Regions from separate parts of the Staphylococcus sp. 510 genome, predicted to be linked through region 1. Evidence: riboswitches for the same ligand, from Rfam matches in the RefSeq annotation. Region 1 holds a riboswitch; each other region holds the start of a gene.
The links. A riboswitch is a leader RNA that binds a small molecule or an ion and turns the genes downstream of it on or off. The one in region 1 is predicted to bind S-adenosylmethionine.

Region 1 (7,025 bases):
CCTATTGATATCGTTCAACATACACCTACGAAAAATGAATTTAAAGAAATAGTAGATAAAACTGGTGTAGATACTAAAAAATTATTTAATACGCACGGTGCTAAATATCGTGAATTAGATTTAAAAAATAAATTAAATGACTTATCAGACGAAGAACGTTTTGAATTACTTGCTTCAGATGGCATGTTAGTGAAACGTCCGTTAGCTATATTAGGTGATAAGATTACATTAGGCTTTAAAGAAGAAGAATATAAAAATACTTGGTTATAAAAGTAGATTGTTTCAAATTATAAAAAGTGAACTTTCATTTTAATAAAGTTATAAAAATAGCAATTTACATTTTTAAACCCGAATATTTTAAGGTTTAAAATTTTTAGATAATAGTTGATTGATAATTGCGGGTATGGCATCATTAAAATGTACTTAAAATTAGGAGGGGATTTATCGTGGCAGTACCAAACGAATTTAAATACTCTAAAGAACACGAATGGGTTAAAGTTGAAGGAAATGTAGCGACAATTGGTATTACTGAATATGCTCAAAATGAGTTAGGTGATATCGTATTCGTTGAATTACCTGAAACTGATGATGAATTAAACGAAGGCGACACTTTCGGTAGTGTTGAATCTGTAAAAACTGTATCTGAATTATATGCACCAATTACTGGTAAAGTAGTTGAAGTTAATGAAGAATTAGAAGATAGTCCTGAATTTGTAAACGAATCACCATATGAAAAAGCATGGATGGTTAAAGTAGAAATTAGCGACGAAAGCCAAATTGACGAATTATTATCAGCAGATCAATATTCAGAAATGATTGGCGAATAATATTAGTAAACTCCTCGATCTCGTATCAAGGAGTTTTTTTAGTGTTTTTTAAATCTTTAGATTTTGGAAACACTTATGCCATTGCGAAAGCAAAGGCGACCCGAATGCAAGGAATATATAAGCAAGAGTACATACAATTTGATGAACTTAGATTAAAAAACATTTATGACATTTGTAAAAATGATATTAACAGTGTAATAAAATGGTTAATTCATTTTAAGTTTTTGCAGTATATGTTTTATAAGCAGAATCCTCGTGGAAATGAATAGTGATAGTTAATTTTCGATTTTTAAAGGGTGAATACTTATGACTATTGTGAACAAAGTAATCATTGTTGAAGGTAAATCTGATAAAAAACGAGTGCAGCAAGTCATCGCAGAACCGGTAAGTATTATCTGTACGCATGGTACTATGAGTATAGATAAGATCGATGATATGATAGAATCACTTTATGGTAAACAAGTTTTCGTCTTAGCTGATTCAGATGACGAAGGGGATCGAATTAGAAAATGGTTCAAACGATATTTAAGTGAGTCTGAACATATTTTTGTAGATAAAACATTTTGCGAAGTGGCAAACTGTCCTAAAAATTATTTAGCACATGTACTTACCAAACATGGATTTAATTGCAAGAAAGAGAAATCCCTTATACCTAATTTAAAAACTGAAAGGTTAGTTTTAGTGAATGAGTAAATCTATAGAAATAGACGATGTGACAGAAAATTTTGGAGAAGAAAAACATCTTATTTTCGGGTATACGCCAACATGTGGGACGTGTAAAGTGTCTGAAAGAATGTTGGATATAGCAAATGAAATCTTGAAACTCCCCGTTAAGAAAATCGATATGAACTTTCATCCGAAATTTAGTGAAACACATCAAATTATGTCAGTACCAGTATTAATGTTAATGAATAAGGATAAAGAAGTGAAAAGGTTGTATGCATTTAGGTCTGTTCCTTATTTGTTAGAAAATTTAAAATAATTATTGACGAATCTCTACCGTGATGGTAGGATTAAATAAAATTAAATCATGCAAACACTCTTATCGAGAGAGGTGGAGGGATGTGCCCTACGAAGCCCGGCAACCGTCTTATATAGAAATGGTGCCAATTCACATAAAGGTAAACTTTAGAAGATGAGAGAAAGATATTTTAAAATGCTTTCTCAAACAGTCTAAAGTTTTGAGGAAGCATTTTTTAATTTGTATTAGTTATAAACAAGGAGGCATTAACGTGATTGAGTTAAAACAAATCGTGAAACGATATCATACGAAAAATAAAGACGTACTCGCTGTAGATCACGTTGATTTAAACATTCAATCCGGTTCCATTTTTGGGGTGATTGGTTTTTCTGGAGCAGGTAAGAGTACTTTAATTAGAATGTTTAATAATTTAGAAGCACCCACTTCTGGAGAAGTTATTATTGATGGAGATAATATAAGTCAATTATCGAAGTCAGATTTACGTAAGAAACGCCAAAAAGTAAGTATGATTTTCCAACATTTTAATTTACTATGGTCGAGAACAGTTCTTAAAAATATTACATTCCCACTAGAAATTGCAGGCTTATCTAGAGGAGAAGCTAAACGTAAGGCCAATGAATTAATAGAACTTGTAGGGTTGAAAGGTCGAGAAAATGCATATCCATCTGAGTTGTCTGGTGGACAAAAACAAAGAGTGGGTATTGCTAGAGCATTAGCCAATGATCCGACAGTATTGCTTTGTGATGAAGCAACGAGTGCACTTGATCCTCAAACTACAGATGAAATTTTAGACTTATTATTAAAAATACGTGAGCAACAAAATTTAACAATCGTGTTAATCACGCATGAAATGCAAGTCATTCGCCGAATATGTGATGAAGTTGCAGTTATGGAAAACGGACGAGTGATAGAACAAGGTCAAATAAGCCAGGTATTTGAAAATCCACAACACGAAGTAACACGACGATTTGTAAAAGATGATTTAAATGAGGATTTTGAAGAATCATTAGATGCATTAGAACCATTAGATAACAATGCATACATAGTTCGATTAAACTTTAACGGTGAAAATACAACTCAACCGATTATATCGTACATTACGAAAACACATCAGATTGAAGTCAACATTTTGGAAGCTGACATTAAGAATACAAGAAATGGTACGTTAGGATTTTTAGTCGTCCATATACCTTTTATAAGTTCTGAAAATTTTGAAGTTTTCAAAAATAATCTTCATGAGAAACATGTGAATGTGGAGGTGTTAAGACATGGGTAAGTCAGTTGGAGAAATACTCCAAGAAATGATTACAATGCCAAACGTCCAATGGCCAGAAGTTTGGCAAGCCATTGTTGAAACACTTTATATGACTGTTGTATCAACAATATTTGCTTTTATATTTGGATTGATTTTAGGTGTTTTATTATTTTTATCAGCTAAGAGTCATTCGAAAGTTGCAAGAATTTTTTATTCAATTGTTTCATTTATAGTGAACTTATTTAGAGCGATACCGTTCATCATTTTAATTCTTTTATTAATACCATTTACAAGTGTTGTATTAGGTACAATAAGTGGTCCAACAGGTGCATTGCCTGCCTTAATCATAGGTGCAGCGCCATTCTATGCTAGATTAGTAGAAATTGCTTTCAAAGAAATAGATAAAGGGGTAATTGAAGCAGCATGGTCTATGGGTGCTAATACTTGGACTGTAGTAAGAAAAGTATTACTACCTGAAGCAATGCCGGCGTTAGTATCAGGCTTGACAGTAACAGCAATTGCATTAGTAGGATCTACAGCAATTGCCGGCGTTATTGGTGCGGGTGGTTTAGGTAACTTAGCATACTTAACTGGTTTCACTCGAAATCAAAATGACGTTATTTTAGTTTCAACAGTTTTCATCTTAATTATTGTATTCATCATCCAATTTATTGGTGATTGGGTTACAAATAAAATTGATAAACGCTAAAGAAAAGGGGATAAATCAATGAAGAAAATTTTAGGTATTTTATTATTACTATCTTTAACCGTAGCATTAGCAGCATGTGGAGGTAAGGATGATGACAAGACGATTAAAGTCGGAGCTTCACCTGCACCACACGCAGAAATTCTAGAAAAAGCCAAACCATTATTAGAGAAAAAAGGTTATAAATTAGATATTCAAACAATCAATGACTATACAACGCCTAACAAATTATTAGATAAAGGTGAATTAGATGCCAACTTCTTCCAACACACACCTTACTTAAAAACTGAAAGTAAAGAAAAAGGATACAAAATTGAGTCAGCTGGTGACGTAGAATTAGAACCAATGGCAGTTTACTCTAAAAAATATAAAAGTTTAAAAGATTTACCTAAAGGCGCAACAGTATACGTATCTAACAACCCTGCAGAACAAGGTCGTTTCCTTAAATTCTTCGTGGATGAAGGATTAATTAAAATTAAAAAAGGTGTTAAAATTGAAGATGCAAAATTCAGTGACATCACTGAAAATAAAAAAGATATCAAATTTAATAACAAACAATCAGCAGAATTCTTGCCTAAAATCTATCAAAAACAAGATGCAGATGCAGTGATTATTAACTCAAACTATGCTATTGATCAAAAATTAAATCCTAAAAAAGATTCAATCGCATATGAAAAAGCTAAAGATAATCCATATGCTAACTTAATCGCAGTTAAAGATGGACATAAAGATGATAAGAAAATTAAAGAATTAATGAAAGTTTTACGTTCAAAAGAAATTAAAGACTACATTAATAAAAAATATGATGGTGCCGTTGTGCCTGCAGAATAATGATTGAAACAGTAAAATCCTCAAGACGAAAATGCTTGAGGATTTTTGTATATTTAAATGTTGATTCAATCCATAGTTATCCAATAGCTCATTTTAATATGTTATAAAATAACAATATTAATGAAGCAATGAGTAGAAGTACAGAAGGTAACATGGCATTATGATTAGGCTTAGTGAATTGATTTTTAATAATTAAAATTAAAGATATTAATATTAATAAAGTTGCTAATAAATGAATGATCAATACTAACATTAAACCACTCCTTTCTTGCAAGCATAACATAATGAAAAAGGCATTATTTTCATAATAAACACTCAATTAATATAAATTTTTTGATAATAAATGTTTATATAGTACGAATAGTGGTATAAATTAATCATAATAACTTACAAAATAAATTCTAGGAGGAATTCATCATGGCTGAAGATAAATTCGAACAAGCAAAAGGTAATGTAAAAGAAACTGTAGGTAACGTAACTGATAATGAAAACCTTGAAAAAGAAGGTAAAGAAGATAAAGCTTCTGGTAAAGTTAAAGAAGCAGTAAATAACGTTATCGACAAAGTAAAAGGTAACAAAGAATAATTAATAAATAATCAAAAGGCTCTCATACACCAAAGTGTTTGAGAGCCTTTCTTTTTATATTTGTTCTTCATTTTTAGCAGTTATTTGTCCTAAGACATAGCTAACGATAAAGCCAATAATTAAAGTGACAATTGAAATGATCCATGTCAAAGCGGAATGAGGTAAACCTGGATAAACGGCAAATATAGATCCAATAACGAAGCCTATAATTAATGCAAATGTCATGGTTGTATGATGATGTAACAAGTATTGGATTAATTTACTTGAAACTAAGAATCCAGTTAGGATACCTAAACCTACAATTAAAAGTATGGGTAAAGCGTTGAAATTAAATTTAACTAATTCAGATATAGCAAACATTACAGTACCATAAGCACCAAATATAAGTAACATAAATGAACCAGAGATTCCTGGTAAGAGCATTGCACTAGAAGCGCATATACCTGCAATATAATATTTAATAATAAGACTAGTAGATAAAGATAATGTTTCTCCTGTGTGCTTGTCTCCACCATTAAGTAAAGTCATAATCACTAATATTGCGATGCCAACCAAAACTACAATGTAATGCTTTGCTTTGAAAGTAGATTTAAAACGTGACACTTTAAGAAGGTAAGGAATGATACCGATGATTAAACCAGTAAAAAAGAACATCGTTGGAATTTCATGTGTACTAAGTAAATAGTTAAATAGATTACTTAATATACCGATTGCTAAAAGCATTCCTATTATAATAGGTAATAAAAATTTCAAACTAGGCCAAAATCTTCTAGAAAATAAGCCGCTGATGGAACTAATAAAACCATCATAAATGCCAAGTAAAAGTGCTATAGTACCACCACTAACACCAGGTACTAAATCACTCGTACCCATACCAAAACCTTTTAATACATTAATCCATTTAAAGTTTTTCATTAATGTCTCCTTTCTTAACCCTAAAAGGTTAAAGTGTATAATAACATAATTCATTGGTTTGGGTTAAATAAAACAACTATTTGTCTAAAAAGTGTCTATTGAGAAAGATGCATATTTCGTTATCATTTGAAATAACTAAAAACAATAGATGAAAATCGTTTTTTGAAAAGAATAACTCTAATTTACGGTTTTAAAAAGTTTATATTCTCCTGTAAGTACGTTATAATGAACAGGATTGAAAATTCCAAAGGCTTTTTGACTACAGATTAAAATTATTATAAACTAGTTAAGAAAACTTTATATTTTATGGAGGGAATATAAATGTCATCAACATTAGAAATTAAAGACCTACACGTGTCTATTGACGATAAAGAAATTTTAAAAGGTGTTAATTTAACAATTAATACTGGGGAAATTCATGCCATTATGGGACCAAATGGTACTGGTAAATCAACGTTATCATCTGCAATTATGGGTCATCCAAGCTATGAGGTAACACAAGGTGAAGTGTTACTTGATGGTGTTAACATTTTAGAATTAGAAGTTGATGAAAGAGCTAAAGCAGGATTATTCTTAGCAATGCAATATCCTTCTGAAATTACAGGTGTTACTAACGCTGATTTCATGCGTTCAGCAATCAATGCTAAACGTGAAGAAGGACAAGAAATCAACTTAATGCAATTTATTAAAAAATTGGATAAAGAAATGGATTTCTTAGATATTGACCAAGATATGGCACAACGTTATCTAAATGAAGGTTTCTCAGGCGGAGAGAAAAAACGTAATGAAATCCTACAATTGATGATGTTAGAACCTAAATTTGCAATTTTAGATGAAATTGACTCAGGTTTAGATATCGATGCGTTAAAAGTAGTATCTAAAGGTATTAATCAAATGCGTGGAGAAGATTTCGGTGCATTAATG
Region 2 (7,025 bases), on a different contig from region 1:
TGCAATTTCTGCTGATCATCTTGTTGCTTCAAGTGCAGAAGGTAAAGCTAAATTAAAAAATAGTGACACAGTAGCCGTATTATTACCAGCTACGACATTCTATTTAGATAAAAACGATTATGCAGATGCAAGAGGCATGTTAGATAATGATGGGGCTATCGCTATTGCAACTGACTACAATCCTGGTAGTAGCGTAACTAATAACTTACAATTGGCAATGGCAATAGCCGCATTAAAATTAAAACTTTCACCAAATGAAGTTTGGAATGCTGTAACAGTTAATGCAGCAAAAGCAATTGATTTAGACGCAGGTACAATCAATGAAGGTGACAAAGCTAACATTGTTATTTGGAATGCGCCGAACCATGAATATATTCCTTATCACTTTGGTATTAACCATGCTCAAAAAGTGATTAAAGATGGTAGAGTCATTGTGGATAATGAATTTTCATTAGACTAGGACAAAGTGTTCATTGATATGACCGTGCCGACGTTGTCGGTACGGTTTTTTGTTTATAATAAAAGGAAAAAATATATTTTTAGAAAAGTTTGACAATTATGTTAGTATATATAGAAAAATAGTTTTAGGTTGAAAGGGATGGAGATATCAATGACTGGTTATACAGATTACGTGAATTGGCGACGTACATTTCACCAATTCCCTGAAATATCAGAGAAAGAATATGAAACTACGCAACGACTTAAACGTATATTAGAAGCACATGATATAAAAATTTTAGATTTACCGTTAGATACAGGATTAGTTGCAGAAATTGGACAAGGGGACCAAATGATTGCGATTAGAACTGATATAGACGCACTACCTATCAATGAGCAAGTTGAACATGAATTTACATCAACCAATCAAGGTGTCATGCATGCATGTGGTCATGATATTCATATGGCAAGTATATTAGGGGTTGCAACACAATTGAAAGCCCAAGAGAGTGAATTAAATGGTCGAGTGAGAATCATATTCCAAGCGGCTGAAGAGCTAGGTCATGGAGCTAAAAAGGTAGTAGATACAGGGGCATTAGATGGTGTGAAAGCAGTATTAGGATTCCATAATTATCCAACGATGGACATTGGTGACTTTGCTATAAAGAAAGGGCCTATTACGTCTGCTGTAGATCGCTTCGAATTTGAGATTAAAGGAAAAGGGGCACATGCTGCTAAACCAGAACAGGGTAATGACCCAACCGTTGCTTTAGGTCAACTGATTAATAGTTTACAAACGATTGTAAGTAGAAATTTATCTGCTTTTGATAATGCAGTTGTTACTATTGGTGAAATTTCATGTGGAAATACATGGAATGTCATTGCCGATCAAGCCTATGTACAAGGGACTGTCCGTTCATTTAAACCAGAACATAGAGCATATATCAAACAACGAATGAATGATATTGCTGATGGTTTAGCACGAACATTTAATATACAGGTAGATTGCCGATATACACGACTTCCTGGAACAGTAATTAATGATGATGAATTAACTGATATGGCGATAGAAGTAGCAAAAGATATCGGTTATCATGTCTCAATGATGGATTTACCATTAACGATTGGTGAAGACTTTTCAGGTTATACAGAAACGTATCCTGGTGTATTTGCATTCATAGGATCTAATAGTGAGTATGACTTACATCATCCTTTATATGATCCAGATGAGCGTATTTTAGAAAAAGTGCCAACTTATTTTGTGACACTGGCGAAACGTCTTCTGAATCAATAGTCACTATACATTGTATAAAGATAATATGATTAACATCTGGATAACCTTGGGTATATGACAACATATACAAATTGAGGAGATGAATTTAAAATGTCAGCACAAGATCCTAGAAATAAATTCAAATCAACAGACTATGAAAAACAAGAGCAGCCACTTCCAGGCTTGCAAAGTCAATTAACGCCTGAACCAGATTGCGGTGAGACATCATACGTCGGACACGGGCGATTAAAAGGATATAAAATGTTAGTCACAGGTGGCGATTCTGCCATTGGACGCGCAGCAGCTATTGCTTATGCTAAAGAAGGCGCAGATGTTGCGATTAATTATCTTCCAAGTGAAGACAAAGACGCACAAGACGTTAAACAAGTGATTGAAGAAGCGGGACAAAAAGCAGTGCTAATACCTGGTGATATACGTGATGAACAATTTAACTATGACATGGTCGAAGAAGCACATCAACAGCTTGGTGGACTTGATAATGTAACATTAGTCGCTGGACATCAACAATACCATGATGATATTCGAGGATTTGATACTCAATCATTTAAAGAGACATTTGAAACCAATGTATATCCAATATTTTGGACAGTACAAAAAGCATTAGAGTATTTACAACCTGGGGCATCAATTACTACAACGTCATCTGTTCAAGGATATAATCCAAGCCCTATCTTACACGACTATGCCGCCTCAAAAGCTGCCATTATCTCATTGACGAAAAGTTTATCAGAAGAGCTTGGCGCAAAAGGTATTCGTGTCAATTGTGTGGCACCAGGACCATTTTGGTCACCTTTACAAATTACTGGTGGACAACCACAACGTAATATTCCGAAATTCGGTAAAAATACACCACTTGGCCGTGCAGGTCAACCTGTTGAACTATCAGGAACATATGTACTTTTAGCATCTGAAGAATCAAGTTATACAACCGGACAAGTCTTCGGTGTGACAGGCGGCATTCAAATTAACTAATGAATAGCAGTTGGTCGATAAAGTGTTAATACTTTATCGACCATTTTTTTGTGACAAATTATATGATAACTATATCCAATTTTATTATGAATTTGGAATAAAAATATGTTTAATGTAAAATAAAAATATAAAATTATTAACCTTTTTAATGAATGGAATTTAATTAAAGAATACAGATATATCTAAGGGATAGGTAATTTATACGACAAATTGCAATAGAAATCTTATATCTAAAGGAGGTAATAACATGGTGAAAGATACGTTTATAAGGATTGCTCCGTTCATAATAGGTATAATCGCTATAGTTGTATTTTCGTTATTTACTACGAATCAATGGTTTTTAATCATTTTAATACTTTTATTTGCGCTTACCAATGCATTAAAAAATCTGTATTTTGTTAATAAAAATATTAAAAATCATATCATATGGATTAATAAAACAATCGACCGGTTATTAGGTATTATTATCGGTTGTTTATGGATTGTATTTTTTATGATGATATTATTTCAACAAAATTATACATGGATTACTTTCTTAATTGTATTGGTAACTATGACGTTTGTTTTTTATATAGAAACTAAATTACAAATTGATGATGATACGCAAAGGAAAAACCATCGAGATTATAAAGTGATCTCTCAACAACGTGAACGACAATTTAAAATACTGATGATTAGTATGACAACCATTTCTATTATTTTAATGATGGTATCACTTTATTTAAAATGGTGGGTCGCCTTTGGTATAGCTATTGCAATGTTATTCGTAGTTGCTGTTGCATTAATTATTTATGAAAAATATTTTACGACGAAGTTTTAATTTATGATTGACGTCATAGGAATTATCTTGTAACGTAAACGTTAAATATGAATCACTTATCAAGAGAAGTGGAGGGACTGGCCCTATGAAGCTTCGGCAACATTGAATCATGTGCCAATTCCAGTAACCTATCTAGGTTTGAAGATAAGGGGATAATCGTTGTAGATGGACCTCTTTTCTTTATCATAAAGAAGAGAGGTATTTTTTGTAAGGAAGTAGGTCTAATGATGAAAGAAACTAAAAAGGGTAATGCTTGGGCGTTATTTCCGTTATTATTATTTATGTTGTTATTTTTAGGTGTAGGTATCATCTCGGGTGATTTCACGACGATGCCGTTAAATGTTGCGATAACGATTACAGTAATCGTTGCTTTGTTGATGAATCGCAAAGAAAAATTTGCCACTAAAGTTGAAGTGTTTACTAAAGGTGCAGGTCATTCAAATATTATTTTAATGATGCTTATCTTTATTTTAGCAGGCGCATTTTCTACGACTACAGAGAAAATGGGTGGTGTGACTTCTACTGTAAATTTGGGATTGTCTCTCATCCCTGAAAATTTAATTATAGTAGGTTTATTTATCATTTGTATGTTTGTTTCTATTTCAATGGGAACATCAGTAGGCACAGTAGCAGCTATTGCACCAGTAGGATTTGGATTTGCACAAGCTACAGATGTATCTGCAGCTTTAGCTATGGCTACAGTTGTTGGTGGCGCTATGTTTGGAGATAATCTTTCTATGATTTCTGATACTACGATAGCGGCTGTACGTACACAACATACGAAGATGAAAGATAAATTTAAAGTAAACTTTAGAATTGTTTTGCCAGGTGCGATATTAACCATAGTTGTACTATTTTTCCTAACAAATGGAATTTCCATGGATCATTCTAAAAGTTATGATTTCCAATTAGTTAAAGTCATTCCGTATTTATTGGTGTTGATACTAGCGCTAGTTGGTGTCAATGTGATTATCGTCCTTATTGGTGGGACAGTTTTATCTGGAGTCATTGGCCTTATTGATGGCTCATTTGGTTGGAAAGGATTACTAAGTGCTGTATCTAAAGGAATTATAGGTATGGAAGATATTGCTATGATTGCCTTATTAATTGGTGGTTTAGTAGGACTTATTCAACATAATGGCGGTATAGATTGGTTGTTAAATGTAGTCAGAGGTCGCGTGAAATCTAAACGAGGAGCTGAAATAGGCATTGCCAGTTTAGTAAGTGTGGCAGATATTGCAACAGCTAATAATACTATTTCAATCATTATGTCAGGACCATTAGCTAAAAATATTGCAGATGAATATGATGTTGATCCACGTAAATCAGCTAGTATTTTAGATATATTTGGTGGGTGTTTCCAAGGCTTATTACCATATAGTCCTCAAGTGATTTCAGCTGCAGGAGTAGCGGGCATCTCACCATTCTTACTCGTTCCTTATAGTATTTATCCTATCATGCTTGGTGTATGCGGATTGATTGCTATTTTAATTGGTTATCCAAAATTAAAAAACAAAGCATAAAACGATTATAAACTGAGACGATTTAGTCTCGGTTTTTTAATTGATAAATAGAACAGTACAGAGAAAATGTTTCAAGTCAGCGTTTTAATGGTAAACTAGACTAAATGTGTAGAAGCGCAATCTTTTTTAATGTATAAATGTTTGGAAGTTTGAACAAATACGTTAAAATAGTATTAAGAGTGAAAGTAGGTGACTGAAAGTGGCAAAGTATAATGTGGAAAATGAATATGTAGAAATTGATATTGAACGTTTATTAAAATATTCACCAGAAACAATTTATGAAGCTTGGACGAAAGAAGATATTCTCAAACAATGGTTTATGACGTCGAAACGTACGAATAAATCATTTGAAGCTGATGTCCAAGAAGGTGGTAAGTATCGTATCGTTGATAGTAGAAATGGTAAACAAAATATTATCGAAGGTACATACGAAGAATTAGTCATGGATGAATTTATTAAAATGACAATAGGTATGCCAGGCTTAAGTAACGAGGAGGATATTATAGAAGTAGAATTCTTCGAACGTGAATCAGGTGGCACCCAAATGTTCTTCTATTATCAATCATATATGGAACGTGAAAGAAGATTAACCAATCTTGAATACAAACAGAAAAAGAAAGAATACCATGATTCAACTGCGCATGGATTTGAACTTATGTTTGACAAAATGAATGCAGTATTAGAAGAAATTGAAGAACAGAAAAATAATTAATTTGAATTAATCAATAGTAATATATAAGCCAGTAAATGAATTTAAGAAAGTTCATTTACTGGCTTTTTATCTTTATAGACAAAATGATTATTTGAGTTCACCTTTTTCTTTCCGTTCATTATATTTTCTGAGTAGTGTTTCAAAGAAAATATGATAACTAATAAAACTTGAATAATCAGTGCCATCATTTAAATAGAATGTATTACTAGATACATACACATTATAATTTGCTTGTTGGGCTAACGTATTATCTTTCATCGTTGTGACTGAGATAAAATATTTTTGTCTCAATTGCAATAGCTGTGTTACTTCTTTTAATTGATAAGTTTCACCAGATAGCGAAATGATAAAGAAAAGGTCTTGCGGTACGGTTTTGTTTAAGACCATTTTTAATTCGTGTTCATCATAAAGAATAATGATGTTTTTATGCATTGTTAATAATATTCTTTGTGCTTCTTCAGCCACATTGATTTGAGCTCTACCCGTTCCATATAAATATATCGTTCCAGCATCATTCATTTTATTAGTTAGTAGCTCATAATCTATACGATCTAAATAATTAAATGTATTTTCAATTTCCTGTCTAAATGATTCGATAGAGTCAGAAGGTAATTGATTTTTCTTTTCACTTTCAAATTTTAAAAATGATTTGAAGTCGCTATAACCATCAAATCCTAATTTTCGTGTAAAGCGATGTATTGTAGCGTTTGAAGCATGTGTATGTTGTGCCAAGTCTTGAATTTTTAAATTTTTACATAAATCAACATGGGTATTAACGAAATTCGCAATTTGTAAATCATTGTCATTAAGTTGATTAAAGTTCGCATTCACACGTTCATCTAGAAACATGACGACACCTCATTTATTAGTGTTGAAAAAATTTTCATCATAAGAAAACATAATCTGATTATACAAAATACTTTCAAAATGCGTCAATGACGTTGTGGTTATGTAAGCGTTTACTATATATTAGAAATAAGATATGACATTGAAAGGAATGATTTAAACTCATTTTCAATGTGGAACAGAAAGAAATTGGGATGTGGAGGTTATTATAATGAATGCAATCAAACGTTTTGGTAGTGCAATGATTGTACCTGTCTTGATGTTTGCTTTCTTTGGGATTGTACTGGGGTTTGCAACATTATTCAAAAATCCAACTATTATGGGTGGTTTAGCAGACCAACATACATTTTGGTTTAAATTTTGGTCAGTGATAGAGTCTGGTGGTTGGGTTATATTTAACCACATGGAAATTGTATTTGT
Region 3 (7,025 bases), on a different contig from region 1:
TGGTAAATCCATTTTACGTTTATCTAATTTAATGTCATGTTGATCTTTAAGGGCTTGGGCAATTTGTTTCGTACTTACTGAACCAAATAATTTACCGCTTTCACCTGTTTTAGCAGATACTTCAACTTCGATGTTAGCTAATTTTTCTTTTAATGCTTTAGCATCATCAATTTCTTGTTGTCTGTCTGCTTCAGCACGTTTATTTTGTTGTTCTAATTGTTTTAAGTTACCAGGTGTAGCTTCAACGGCGTAATTATTTTTTAATAAGAAGTTATTTGCATAACCTACTGGTACATCTTTAACTTCGCCTTTTTTACCTTTACCTTTAACATCTTGTGTGAAAATTACTTTCATGCGTCTTCACTCCTACTCATTTGTTCTGTTATTGCTTGTTGTAATTGTACAATGGCATCTTCGACTGAGACACCTTTTAATTGTGTCGCTGCATTCGTCAAGTGACCCCCGCCACCAAGGGCTTCCATTGTTAATTGAACATTAACTGACCCTAATGAACGGGCTGAGATACCGACTAGGTTATCTTCACGTTTGGCAACGACATATGAAGCTTCTATACCTTCTAAACTTAACAACTCATCGGCTGCTTGTGCAACTGTAACAGGATGATAAATTTTATCATCTGAGCCATGTGCAATGGCAACACCGTTATCTTGTACTTCGACTGTTCTAATTAATTCAGAACGGTTAATGTACGTATCCACATCATCCTTTAAGAAGTGTTGTGTCAGAATGGTATCTGCACCATGTGCTCTTAAATAACTTGCGGCATCGAACGTTCTTGAACCCGTACGTAATGTGAAGTTTCTTGTATCAACAATAATACCTGCATACATAACAGTAGATTCAAGACGTGTTAAACGCTGTTCAGTTGGTTGATATTCTAGCAACTCTGTGACAAGTTCGGCTGTTGAACTTGCATAAGGTTCCATATAAACCAGTAGTGGATTTGAGATAAAGCTTTCACCACGTCTATGATGGTCAATTACCACTTTACGATTTGCTTTGTTTAAGACATTTTCATCTAGAACCATTTCTGGTTTATGCGTATCAACGACAACAACTGTTGTTTTAGATGTCATCATATCCCATGCATCGTCAGATGTAATAAATCGTTCTTTAAGTTCTGGTTTCTTATCAATTTCATCCATGACACGACGTAATGTTGGATCGATATCAGATTCATTCAACACAACATATGCTTCTAGATTATTCATTAAAGCGAATCTAGACACACCGATGGCTGCACCAATGGCATCTAAGTCAGGTCGTTTATGTCCCATTACGATGACTTTATCGCCTTCGGTTAAGATATCTTTTAATGCGTGTGAGATAACACGTGCTCTTACACGTGTACGTTTTTCCATAGGGTCAGTCTTACCACCGTAGAAACGTACGTTGCCGTTCATGTTTTTAATAGCGACTTGGTCACCACCACGACCTAGTGCTAAATCTAGACCTGATTGTGATAATTCACCTAAGTCGATAAGATTTTCAGTACCTTCACCGACACCAATACTTAATGTCAATTGTGCTCGGTAACCAACACTTTTCTCACGTAATTGACTTAAAATGTTGAAATTTGAGTCTTCGATTTCTGCTAAAATCTTTTGATTTAAATAGGCTACGAATTGGTCTGAATTATAACGTTTGAAATAAATATTATATTCTGATGCCCAACGACTAATTACACGTGTAACCATTGAGTTAATTTCAGAACGTTGTGTGTCATTCATGTTTTGCGTAATTTCATCGTAGTTATCTAAGAATAATGTTGCAATAATGGGTTTTGAATCTTCATATAGTTGGTTCGTTTGTACTTCATCTGTAATATCGAAGAAGTATAAGCAATGTTCATTGCTTGAATAACGTACTCTATAATGATAATTTTCATGTTCAATTTCTACTTCTTGAACTTTCTCCAATTGCTTTAAGATATTAGGAAATATTTCGTTTACCGATTCTGAAATAACATTAGTTGTTAAATGTTCAGACATAAATTGGTTAACCCATTCAATATGGTCGTTCTCATCTAACACAATCATCCCGATCGGTAAGTGTTTAATCGCCTTATTACTACTTGTTGTAATATGACCACTTAAACCATCCACATAACTGTCCATTTTCATAAAAGCTTGTCTTAGCAAGAATCCACTAGCAATAATCATTACTAGTAATATTCCTGCAGCTATGCCTGCCACGATTTGGTTAAATATAAACCAAACGATGACTAATGCTATAGCAGTCAGTACCATTATAATAAATGGTATGAGCAAAGCTTTTTTAGTGGATTGACGGTTCATTCTTCCACCTCTCATCACTTTTTATTATTATTGTTCATTAGTTGTTTTAAATTGATACATAAATCGATGACACCTAATAACCCTACAATGTGAGTCATTGGCGTTAATAATGTCCCTATAACCATTAATATGATAGTTACTACATTCGGTAGTCGCTTCGCTTTTCCGAAGAAATGTATCACGCTCATCCCTTGAATGTACATCACTAATGATAACACAACTTCAAAGTTTAAGACGATACTCTGGAACGTACTTGGTTGGGTCGCAAACATTACACAAAGTAAATCAATAATATAGATTGTTAATAGCGTACGATTCATCTGCCAAGCGAATAGTGGTTTGAATATTGGCGTAGCTACTTTGAATTTGCGAAGGATTGGAAATGTTATGATCAGATTAATTAAAACGAAAAGAAAAACGATAATAATGAGATAACTAGGGAGTTGGACCGTCATTTGGCGGATACTTTCTTCAAGCATCTGTCTGTAATCAGCATCTGCTCCACTTGTTAATAACATGTTATGAACGGTTTCTTTAACAGGGTTAACTAATGCGGCTGCTCTTGGGATTTTATCAAATACTTGTAATAACATGAATCCTATCAATGTCATTAAACTTAGAGATACCGTTGTTACATATAAAATTCTTTCTTTTGTTGCTCTTTCCTTAAGTAATTGTCCAATGATTAAACTCGTTAAAATCACTAAAACCATTATACTTAAGACGAATGTATTACCTAATAATGTTGTAATTATAACTGTTACTAAGGCACTAATTCCAAATGACTGAATAGATTTGTTCCATAATACGACACCTGGGATTGTTGCAAATAAACATAAAATTAAGCCGAGAATAGGTAATACATGTGTTACTAAAGCGACTATCACTAATGCTAATGTACCTATAATAGTTGCTTTAGGTTGTATTTTTGAAAACACACACGCCACTCCCATACTTTTTTTGACTATAATTACCATTTTAACCTCTTTGAAAAAAATAAACAATAAAGTACTACTGATATTTATGTCGGTCAATTCCAGCAGTACTTTAGAGTGAAATAATCTATAGTTTTTACAAATTTTTAATTAAAATTCATTACGATAAACCTTTTAAAAGCAAGCATAGTAATATGAAAATCAAATCATTATTAAAAGTAGAATTGGAAATATGGCAATTAAATTAATTAGATTAATAAAACTACTTTTTAAAACAAATTCTTTCTTAGTTAATAAATACATAATTAATGAAAATATAAGTAAAACACAACTAATAAATAGGAAATATCTACATATATCTAATCCCTTTTCAGATAGATTATTGAAGTTGAATATTATTAATGATGCTATAACTATATAATTCAATGCATTTAATATAATTATCAATTGTTTCATCTCATAGTCACCTATTTAATTTCTCGATTTGTATTCTCTTTATATACTATACTTTTAAAATCGATATTCAACCTTATAAAATTAACGTTAGAACATGGTTTTAGTCATTATCGTCGAATATGTTTCGCATTTAAAAAGTGATATAAATTAGGTGCCCAATCTTCAAAATTAAGTAAGAAACCATCGTGCCCCACATTATCTGGTACAAAAAAGTGTCGATGATATTTAAAACGTTGCCCTGTCGCTAATACTTGATCATCTGGATACAACAAATCATCTATGAATCCCATCGTTAATACCTTTGTGTCTAATGAGTTAAATACCTCATCAACATCATCTCTACCTCTATCAATATTATGACTATCTAAGACGTCCAGCAGTGTTAAATAACATGATAAATCAAATGATTCTTTGAACTTATTACCTTGATGTTGTTGATAACTAACTACCTCTTCAGGCGTGAAGCGTTGCTCATAACTTTTAGAAGAACGATAAGTTAAAAATCCTAATTGTCGGGCAATACTTAAACCTTCTTTACCTCCGATATGAATCGCTTGTCTAGCAATCTCATTAAAGGCACAACTGTACGATGATGTTTTATCTGTAGCAGCAAGTATGACCGCTTTATCCACTTGGAATCGTCGGTTATAAAGTAATTCTAGTGCTTGCATACCTCCTAGACTACCACCGATTAAAATATCTATTTTATTAAATCCTAGTGCTTCTATCCCCTTCTCAAGTGCACGTACGATATCTCTTAATGTTAAATGATCTGGAAAATGTGGATCATTATGCTTTGAACTTGAACCAAATGGACTCCCTATCACGTTGAATGTTAAAAATTGATAATCATTAATAGGCATATATCCGCCATCAATAATTTCACGCCACCAACCTGGATGTTCATCTGTACCATATGTAAGATGATTGCCAGTTAGTGCATGGCAAACTAATGCTAATGGTTGTCCAGGAAAACCTACATGTTCATATTTTAATTTTAAGTTTTGTATCGTTTCTCCAGACTCTGTCGTGAATTGGCCTAATTCTAATGTATCAACTGTATAATTCGACATATATGAATCCATCCTCCTTTAAATAAAAAAAGCTTCTTACTCTATGAAAAGTAAGAAGCGGTTCAGTACTTATCATTCGAGTGCTCGTTGGTTTTAGCACCGTACTCGTATTCTTTGTAGCCGGTTGCTGAAGCGTCTATGGGCCAAGTCCCTCAACTTCTCTGAATAAGATTTTATGATTAAGTTTTGAATAAATACATTAATTATCTAAATTTTCTAACTACTTGAATTTTAACTAACTCCATCACGAAATTCAATATGTAGACCTTGATTTCTATAGAAAGAATCTCAACAGAGCGATAAATGCAATACCACCTAAAATCGTCCAGGTTAGACTTCTCGTATAGATGGCTAATAATATAGTTGGTATTAATGCAATAATGAATGGCACATTGAGTGTATAGCCTACACTACCCTCATGTTGTTGAATCAAACCGTCCAAGACGAGCGCTGTAAAAAGTGTAATTGGAATAAAGGATAACCATCGAATCAAAACGTCAGGTAAATTCACTCGTGAAATCATCATAAATGGAATCACTCTAACTAAAATCGTAACAATACCACATAGAATAATAATGATTAACATATGTTGATCTGTCATCATCTGTCCATCACCACCCCTAATGTAGAAGCGACAACCGCAGATATAATAATCGCTACATATGAAGGCATAACAAAGCTTAACGTTAACATCATCACAATGACACATAGAATAAGCACAAGATAGATGTTGATCTTAGACTTTTTAACAGATTCAAATTGAGCAATACCTAAAAATACAAACATAGCCGTAATCGCAAAATCTAATCCTAACATCTCTGGATTCGAAATATATTTGCCGAATATAGCACCAACTACACAAGAAAAGGTCCAAAACAAATATGCTGTAATGTTTAAACCATGCAACCAACGATCGTTAATTGGCTCACCTTTTAAATAAGGTGTGATGGCTACACCAAATGTTTCATCGGTCACTAAAGAACCAAGTCCAATTCGATTCCATAAACTATAAGACTTAAAATTAGGTGCTAACGTCATACTTAATAAAAACATACGTGAATTAACAATAAACGTTGTCAACACTATCGCTGTTATCGGTGTTCCAGCTATGACTAACGCACATATAATAAATTGCGCCGCACCAGCATAAATAATTAAACAAAGTAATATAATTTCTAATAAACTAAACTTTTGAGATGCAGCAACAATACCGAATGAAATACCAACACCTGCATATCCTAATAATGTTGGAATACATTCTTTAACACCTTGTCTAAATGTGAGATGGGTCATCTTGCCTCCCCTTTCTAGTACCAAATGCATTTACGTTTAAATAATAAACTCAAGTCTAATATACAATGATGAAAACGGCAATCACTTTAGACGTCGGTATGTGTGACGTAAGACAACCATCGGTTTAAAAACGTCGCAACTAAAGCGTTTATAATATGACAGAATTTTCCGTAAACAATTAGACGTCCCCTCTATTTTTGCATCTAAATTTTACTTAATGACCCTCCCCTACCCTCTTACTTTTGATTATTCGCATAAAAAATACGCGGCAATGATGGCTCTTCATTACCGCGCATTGTATAGCTATTTATTCGCTAACAATCTAAATTATTTAGTTGGCTTTTGAATATGAGTTTTACCACCCATGAATGGTACTAAGGCTTCAGGGATTGTTACTGTACCATCTTCATTTTGGTAGTTCTCAACGATTGCTGCGAATGTACGACCTACAGCTAAACCACTACCGTTTAACGTATGCGCTAATTCAGGTTTAGCTGCATTATCACGTTTGAAACGGATATTGGCACGTCGTGCTTGGAAGTCAGTACAGTTTGAACATGAACTGATTTCTTTGTAGTCGTTATAGCTTGGTAACCATACTTCTAAGTCGTATGTTTTACTAGCACTGAAACCAATGTCTCCAGTACATAAGATAACACGACGATATGGTAATCCTAATTCTTCTAAGATTGCTTCAGCGTTTGTAGTCATTTCTTCTAAAGCATCCCAAGAATCTTCAGGTTTTTCAAAGCGTACCATTTCAACTTTGTCGAATTGGTGTAAACGAATTAAACCTCTTGTATCTCTACCAGCTGAACCCGCTTCACTACGGAAACATGCAGATTGTCCAGTGAATTTTTCAGGTAAGACACCTGGTTGGATGATTTCATCACGATAGAAGTTTGTTAAAGGTACTTCAGCAGTTGGAATTGTATATAGTCCTTCTTTTT

Region 2: it holds a riboswitch for S-adenosylmethionine, as region 1 does, so the genes downstream of both, AC2D8K_RS06610 (Na+/H+ antiporter NhaC family protein) here and AC2D8K_RS03045 (methionine ABC transporter ATP-binding protein) in region 1, are expected to answer to the same signal.
Region 3: it holds a riboswitch for S-adenosylmethionine, as region 1 does, so the genes downstream of both, metX (homoserine O-acetyltransferase MetX) here and AC2D8K_RS03045 (methionine ABC transporter ATP-binding protein) in region 1, are expected to answer to the same signal.

Annotation. Positions count from the first base shown of each region.
Region 1 is NZ_JBXVVK010000003.1:9,396-16,420, forward strand. Features, by position in the region: gene AC2D8K_RS03025 (arsenate reductase family protein) at 1-270, shown strand, start outside; gene gcvH (glycine cleavage system protein GcvH) at 447-827, shown strand; gene AC2D8K_RS03035 (toprim domain-containing protein) at 1,134-1,520, shown strand; gene AC2D8K_RS03040 (thioredoxin family protein) at 1,513-1,809, shown strand; SAM riboswitch class I at 1,867-1,969, shown strand; gene AC2D8K_RS03045 (methionine ABC transporter ATP-binding protein) at 2,060-3,085, shown strand; gene AC2D8K_RS03050 (methionine ABC transporter permease) at 3,078-3,773, shown strand; gene AC2D8K_RS03055 (MetQ/NlpA family ABC transporter substrate-binding protein) at 3,792-4,601, shown strand; gene AC2D8K_RS03060 (hypothetical protein) at 4,690-4,854, opposite strand; gene AC2D8K_RS03065 (CsbD family protein) at 5,016-5,186, shown strand; gene popT (polyprenyl-phosphate transporter PopT) at 5,241-6,101, opposite strand; gene sufC (Fe-S cluster assembly ATPase SufC) at 6,423-7,025, shown strand, end outside.
Region 2 is NZ_JBXVVK010000007.1:18,965-25,989, forward strand. Features, by position in the region: gene hutI (imidazolonepropionase) at 1-460, shown strand, start outside; gene AC2D8K_RS06595 (amidohydrolase) at 611-1,732, shown strand; gene AC2D8K_RS06600 (SDR family oxidoreductase) at 1,823-2,704, shown strand; gene AC2D8K_RS06605 (hypothetical protein) at 2,952-3,524, shown strand; SAM riboswitch class I at 3,578-3,675, shown strand; gene AC2D8K_RS06610 (Na+/H+ antiporter NhaC family protein) at 3,752-5,047, shown strand; gene AC2D8K_RS06615 (SRPBCC family protein) at 5,247-5,759, shown strand; gene AC2D8K_RS06620 (MurR/RpiR family transcriptional regulator) at 5,847-6,608, opposite strand; gene AC2D8K_RS06625 (alpha-glucoside-specific PTS transporter subunit IIBC) at 6,817-7,025, shown strand, end outside.
Region 3 is NZ_JBXVVK010000014.1:15,638-22,662, forward strand. Features, by position in the region: gene rplI (50S ribosomal protein L9) at 1-354, opposite strand, end outside; gene AC2D8K_RS10645 (DHH family phosphoesterase) at 351-2,318, opposite strand; gene AC2D8K_RS10650 (YybS family protein) at 2,333-3,271, opposite strand; gene metX (homoserine O-acetyltransferase MetX) at 3,817-4,782, opposite strand; SAM riboswitch class I at 4,849-4,954, opposite strand; gene AC2D8K_RS10660 (AzlD domain-containing protein) at 5,057-5,386, opposite strand; gene AC2D8K_RS10665 (AzlC family ABC transporter permease) at 5,383-6,075, opposite strand; gene serS (serine--tRNA ligase) at 6,403-7,025, opposite strand, start outside.